Regions from separate parts of the Streptomyces sp. NPDC058284 genome, predicted to be linked through region 2. Evidence: riboswitches for the same ligand, from Rfam matches in the RefSeq annotation. Region 2 holds a riboswitch; the other holds the start of a gene.
The links. A riboswitch is a leader RNA that binds a small molecule or an ion and turns the genes downstream of it on or off. The one in region 2 is predicted to bind S-adenosylmethionine.
Positions count from the first base shown of each region.

Region 1 (3,400 bases), on a different contig from region 2:
TCTTCCCAACTGTACCGCGCTCAACCATGCAGAATTGCCCCCTCCGTTTCTCGGCGGAGAGGGCAATTCGGGTTACGCAGGCTTCTTGCGGAAAAGGATCAGCCGCCGGCGACGGCCGGAATGATCGAGACGCCCGCGCCGTCCGGGGTGGCCGTCTCCAGGCCCTGTTCGAAGCGGACGTCGTCGTCGTTGACGTACACGTTCACGAAGCGGCGCAGCTTGCCCTGGTCGTCCAGGACGCGGGCCGCGATGCCGCTGTGGTTCTTCTCCAGATCGGCGATGACCTCCCCGAGATTCGCCCCCTCGGCGGCAACCTCGGCCTGCCCGCCGGTGTAGGTACGAAGGATGGTGGGGATACGGACGTTGACGCTCATGGGTTCACCTCAGAAGTACGGGGGCGGGGCGCCCCTGGAAGGGGCGCGGGGAACTGCGCGAGGACGGACCACGACCGGCGGTCGACGACGCCGATCAGGCCCTACGGCGACTAGCCGGCGAGCCCCGCGGAGCGAAACGCCTCAAGGCTCGGCTTGATCGTGGCGGTGGCCTGCGACGTATCGGCGACCGCGTCAAGCGTCTTGAGGCCATCACCCGTGTTGAGGACCACCGTGGTCAGCGAGGGATCGATGAGGCCCGCCTCGATAAGCTTCTTCGTGACGCCCACCGTCACCCCGCCCGCGGTCTCCGCGAAGATCCCTTCCGTGCGGGCGAGAAGCTTGATCGCGTCGACGACCTGCTCGTCGTTCACGTCCTCCACCGCCCCGCCCGTGCGGCGCGCGATGTCCAGGACGTACGGCCCGTCGGCGGGGTTGCCGATGGCGAGCGACTTGGCGATGGTGTTCGGCTTCTGGGGGCGTACGACATCGTGGCCCGCCTTGAACGCCGCCGACACCGGCGAACAGCCCTCCGCCTGGGCACCGAAGATCTTGTACGGCTTGTCGGCGACGAGGCCGAGCGCGATGAGCTCCTTGAGCCCCTTGTCGATCTTCGTGAGCTGCGATCCCGACGCGATCGGGATGACGAGCTGGTCGGGCAGCTCCCAGCCGAGCTGCTCGCAGATCTCGTACGCGAGGGTCTTGGAACCCTCGCCGTAGTACGGCCGCAGGTTGACGTTGACGAAGCCCCAGCCCTCGCCCAGCGGGTCGCCGATGAGCTCGGAGCAGAAGCGGTTGACGTCGTCGTAGTTGCCCTCGATGCCGACGAGCTCACCGCCGTAGACCGCGGCCATGACGACCTTGCCCTGCTCCAGGTCGTGCGGGATGAAGACGCAGGAGCGGAAGCCGGCGCGGGCTGCGGCGGCGCCGACGGCGCCCGCGAGGTTGCCGGTGGAGGAGCAGGAGAGGGTGGTGAAGCCGAAGGCGCGCGCCGCTTCGAGGGCCTGGGCCACGACGCGGTCCTTGAAGGAGTGCGTGGGGTTGCCGGAGTCGTCCTTGACGAACAACTTGCCCTGCTGGACGCCGAGTTCGGCGGCGAGGTTGTCGGCCTTGACGAGCTTGGTCCAGCCGGGGTTCAGGTTCGGCTTGTCGGCCACGTCGGCGGGGACGGGGAGGAGCGGGGCGTAGCGCCAGATGTTGGCGGGGCCGGCCTCGATCCGCTTGCGCAGGGCTTCCGGGTCGCCGAGGGGCAGGTCGTACGCGACTTCGAGGGGGCCGAAACACTCGACGCAGGCGAAGATCGGACCGAGCGGGAACCTGGTGCCGCATTCCCGGCAGGAGAGGCCCGAGGCGGGACCGAGGTCTACGGGAGAGGTGGTGCTTTCGGTGGCGACGGTCTGCACAGCCATGGAGGCGAGGCCCTTTCTCCTCATCTTCCTCGCGACGCACTTCGCCGCGAGACGGAATTGGCACCTTCCCTAGCCGGGAGCCTCGCGACGATGACGTACGAGACCGACTGGATGGTTGCCGGGGCTTCAACGGGCCGTATCCCTCTGCCCCTCTGGATGAGCGGTATTCGATTGTTGATCTCAACGCCGTGGTGACCCCGACATGCGATGGTCTCCGGCGTTGTTCAAGACTGTAACCGAAGCCCCGGACCCTTGAGATAGTCGTCCGAACCGCGAGATGGATCACATATGGGAGGACCGCGACCGTGCTGGAAGAGGCCGAGCACTGGCTGAGCAGGCGTTCCTGGTCCGTCGCCGATCGCCCGCTGGACCTTCTGACCGCCGCCAAACGTGCCTCGGGCACCTCGGTGAGTGTCGTGCTGCCCGCGCTCGACGAGGAGGGGACGGTCGGCGAGATCGTCGCCGAGATCCGCCGCGCCCTGATGGAGCGGGCCCCGCTGGTCGACGAGCTCGTGGTGATCGACTCCGGCTCGACGGACCGTACGGCCGAGGTCGCGGCGGCGGCGGGCGCCAAGGTCGTGCACCGCGACGAGATCCTGCCGCGTGTCGCGGCCGTACCCGGCAAGGGCGAGGTGCTGTGGCGCTCGCTGCTCGTGACGAGCGGGGACGTCGTCGCGTTCGTCGACGCGGATCTGCGGGAGTTCTCCGCGGACTTCGTCTCGGGGATAGTGGGCCCGCTGCTCACCGACCCCGACGTGGCCTTCGTGAAGGCGATGTACGACCGTCCGCTGGGCGAGGCCGCGGGCCAGGGCGGCCGGGTGACGGAGTTGATGGCGCGCCCGCTCCTGAACATGCACTGGCCGCGCCTCGCGGGGTTCGTCCAGCCGCTGGGCGGCGAGTACGCGGCGCGCAGGTCGCTCCTCGAGCGGCTGCCGTTCCCCGTCGGGTACGGCGTGGAGCTGGGGCTGCTCGTCGACGCGCTGCACACCGTGGGCCTGGACGCGCTCGCGCAGGTCGACGTGGGGGTGCGCAGGCACCGCCATCAGGACGGGCAGGCGCTCGGCCGGATGGCGGCGGCCATCTACCGCACGGCGCAGCTGCGGCTCGCGCGCGGCCATCTCGTACGTCCCGAACTGACGCAGTTCGAGCGGGGCGAGCACGGCTTCGTCCCGCGGACGTACGCGGTCGACACCGAGGAGAGGCCGCCGATGACGGACGTCGCGGAGTACGCGCACCGACGCGTGGCGTGACCGCGGTGGCCGGTGAACCGCCCGGCCCGCATGATCCCGCCCCCACCGGGCACGGAACACATTCCAGCCGGGCGCCACGCGGAGTCCGGTCGTACGTTTGCCCGGCCCCTGGACGGGCTACGTGTTGCCACATGGTCTCCGAGTCCGCATCCACAGCAGCAGCGCAGGTACTGGTCGCGTCCAACCGCGGCCCCGTCTCGTACACCGTCGAGGAGAACGGGGAGCTGAGCGCCAGACGCGGCGGCGGCGGCCTGGTCTCCGGGCTCAGCGCCATCGGCGGCGACGCGGACGCCCTGTGGGTGTGCGCGGCGCTCGGCGACGGCGACCGCGAGGCGGTGCGGCGCGGCGTCGGGGAGCCCGGCGTACGGAT
Region 1 is NZ_JBHVYE010000047.1:14,601-18,000, reverse strand. It holds gene ACFVYR_RS36350 (MoaD/ThiS family protein) at 99-374, opposite strand; gene thrC (threonine synthase) at 485-1,780, opposite strand; SAM riboswitch class I at 1,798-1,943, opposite strand; gene ACFVYR_RS36340 (glucosyl-3-phosphoglycerate synthase) at 2,086-3,030, shown strand; gene ACFVYR_RS36335 (trehalose-6-phosphate synthase) at 3,162-3,400, shown strand, end outside.
Region 1: another riboswitch for S-adenosylmethionine. It lies ahead of thrC (threonine synthase); the one in region 2 lies ahead of ACFVYR_RS23955 (aminotransferase class V-fold PLP-dependent enzyme).

Region 2 (3,400 bases):
GCCACGGCAGGAGCCCCGTCCAGTCTCTGGACGGGGCTCTTCGCCGTCCCGGGGCTGGATAGGGTGGTCCTCCACGCACACTCACACCAGGAGCGGCTATGAACGCTGTGACCCCCGCAGGAGGCGACACCGCGGCGGCCCGTTCCTGGCCCGACGTGCTGAACGGTCTGCTCGAAGGACGGGACCAGAGCGCCGACGACACCGCGTGGGCGATGGACCGCATCATGCGCGGCGAGGCCACCGACGCGCAGATCGCGGGCTTCGTGATCGCGCTGCGGGCCAAGGGTGAGACGGTCGCGGAGATCTCCGGTCTCGTACGCGCCATGTACGCGCACGCCAACGTCATCGACGTGCCGGGCCCGAGCGTCGACATCGTGGGCACGGGCGGCGACGGCGCCAAGACCGTCAACATCTCCACCATGTCCGCGATCGTCGTCGCGGGAGCGGGCGCCAAGGTCGTCAAGCACGGCAACCGCGCCGCCTCCAGCGCGTCCGGCGCCTCCGACGTCCTGGAGAAGCTCGGCGTCAACCTCGACCTCACGCCCCGCCGGGTGGTCGAGGTCGCGGACGAGGCGGGCATCACGTTCTGCTTCGCCGTGAAGTTCCACCCGGCGCTGCGGCACGCGGGCGCCGCGCGCAGCCAGCTGGGGATCAGGACCGTCTTCAACCTCCTCGGCCCGCTGACCAACCCGGCCAAGGTGCGGGCCCAGGCGGTCGGGGTCGCCGACCCCCGGATGGCGCCCATCGTGGCCGGGGTCTTCGCCGAACGGGGTAACTCCTCCCTCGTCTTCCGCGGCGACGACGGACTCGACGAGCTGACGACGACGTCGACCTCCCGGGTCTGGATGGTGCGGGACGGCGCCGTGCGCGAGGAGGCCTTCGACCCCCGCGACGTCGGGATCGACCTCGTGCCCGTCGAGGCGCTGCGGGGCGCCGACGCCTCGTACAACGCGGAGGTGGCGCTGCGGCTCCTGGACGGCGAGAGCGGGCCGGTGCGGGACGCGGTGGTGCTGAACTCCGCGGCGGCGCTCGTCGCCCTCAGCCCGACCGACGAGCCGCTCGTGGAGCAGATCCGGGCCGGCATGGCGAAGGCGGCGCGGTCGATCGACTCGGGCGCCGCGAAGCGAGCCCTTGAGCGCTGGGTGTCCGCCAGCAACCGCTGAGCACCCCTCTATGGACCCCTCGATGTGACGCAGGGCGCAGTCCGGATTCTGGACTGCGCCTTGCGCGCCGAAGATCGTGTGGCAGGATGCTGCACAGGTCATGAGTGACAGCGACTACGGCCCCGGCCCGCTGTCCGGCAACCCTCCGTCCGTGGCGGGGTGCCCCGGGTGAAGACCAGGTCGTACGCAGCAAGGCGTATGGCAAGCGCGGACCCCTGCACGCCCTGGGGTCCTGGTCCTCAAGGGAGCAGTCTCGTGAGCAAGCGAATGTGACAGGGCTTCTACGCCCCGCCTCCGCACACCCTTCCGCACTTTTCTCCCGCGCCGTCGACGTGATTCCGGCGCGGTGATCTCGCCTGCGTCTCACGGGAGTTCGCCATGTCTGTTTCCGCCGTTGCCACCGACTCGTCCGTCTGCGCCCCGCTGGCCGTCCTCGGCAGGGACGTCACCGTTCCGCTGGTCACCGGCGGCGAGGTGAGCTACGCCGCGCTGGACTACGCGGCGAGCGCCCCGGCACTGCAGCGCGTGTGGGACGACGTGGCCGCGTACGCGCCGTACTACGGCAGCGTGCACCGCGGGGCCGGCTACCTCTCGCAGCTCTCCACCGACCTCTTCGAGAACTCCCGCAGGACCGTCGCCGAGTTCCTCGGCTGCCGCGAGGACGACCAGGTCGTCTTCACGCGCTCCACCACCGACTCGCTGAACCTGCTCGCCGCCGCCCTGCCCGCGGACTGCCAGGTCTTCGTCTTCGAGACCGAGCACCACGCCTCGCTGCTTCCGTGGCGGGACGCCCGCGTCACCTACCTCAACGCGCCGCGCACCCCCGACGAGGCCGTGCACACCCTGGAACGAGCCCTCGCCGACCGCGACCCCTACGGGCCCGCCCTGGTGTGCGTCACCGGCGCATCGAACGTCACCGGCGAGCTGTGGCCGGTGCGTGAGCTGGCCGCCGCCGCGCACGCGCACGGCGCCCGCATCGTCCTCGACGCCGCCCAGCTCGCGCCCCACCACCCGGTCTCCATCGAGGAGTTGGACGTCGACTGGGTCGCGTTCTCCGGCCACAAGCTGTACGCGCCCTTCGGTTCGGGCGTTCTCGCGGGCCGCTCCGACTGGCTGCGCGCCGCCGAGCCGTACCTCGCGGGCGGCGGCGCCTCGCGGAAGGTGGCGCGACGCCCCAAGGAAGCAGGCGGCGGTGTGGACGTGGAGTGGCACGACTCCGCGGCCCGGCACGAGGCCGGTTCGCCCAACGTCATCGGCGTCTACTCGATCGCGTCGGCCTGCAAGGCGCTCACCGAGGCGGGCTTCGACGAGCTCGTCGCGCGCGAGCAGCACCTGATCAGGAAGGTGCGCGAGGGCCTCGCCGGGGTGCCGGCCGTGCGGGTGCTCTCGCTCTTCGGGGACGACGCGCCGCGGGTGGGCGTCATCTCCTTCGTCGTGGACGGCTGGAACAGCTCCCACTTCGCCGCCGCGCTCTCCGCCGAGTACGGCATCGGCGTACGGGACGGCCTGTTCTGCGCCCACCCGCTGGTGCGCACCCTGCTCGGCAGCGAGCCCGGCGAGCCCGGCGAGTGCGGCGCCCCCGAGGCCGCACCCGGCGAGAAGTCGCTGAACGCCATCCGGGTGAGCTTCGGCGCCGGTACCCCCGACGAGCACGTCGAGCGTTTCGTACGCGCCGTCAAGGAGCTGGTGGCGGACGGCGCGCGGTGGAACTACCGTACCGAGGACGGACGTTGCGTGCCGGACACGGGCGTCGCCGCCTGAGGAGTCCCAGGAGGCCTCAAGGGCCCCGAAAGTCCCTAGGAGTCGAGGCCGATCGCGAAGGCCGCTTCCAGGTCGTGCTGGGAGTACGTGCGGAACGCCACGTGCGTGTCGGTCGCCTCGACTCCGGGGATCTTGCTGATCCGGCCGGGAATGACGTCCGCGAGGTCGTCGTGGCGCGGCACGCGCACCATCGCGATCAGGTCGTACGTGCCGGTGACGGAGAAGACCTCACTGACGGAGTCGAGCGCGGCGATCGACTCGGCGATCTCCGGAATCCGGTCCACGCTGGTCTTGATGAGCACGATCGCGGTGATCACGGCTTGCTGTCTCCCTCGGTGGCCGGTGCTGTGCCGTTCACTCTAGTCTTCCGGGCCGACCACCCCCACGCGTAGAGGAAGCCGAGCGAGAAGCCCACCAGGTGCGCCAGATAGGCCACGCCGGTGCCCTTGCCGCCCTGCCCCGCCGCCAGCCACTGC
Region 2 is NZ_JBHVYE010000017.1:190,803-194,202, reverse strand. It holds gene trpD (anthranilate phosphoribosyltransferase) at 99-1,163, shown strand; SAM riboswitch class IV at 1,260-1,377, shown strand; gene ACFVYR_RS23955 (aminotransferase class V-fold PLP-dependent enzyme) at 1,542-2,924, shown strand; gene ACFVYR_RS23950 (Lrp/AsnC family transcriptional regulator) at 2,960-3,241, opposite strand; gene ACFVYR_RS23945 (rhomboid family intramembrane serine protease) at 3,238-3,400, opposite strand, start outside.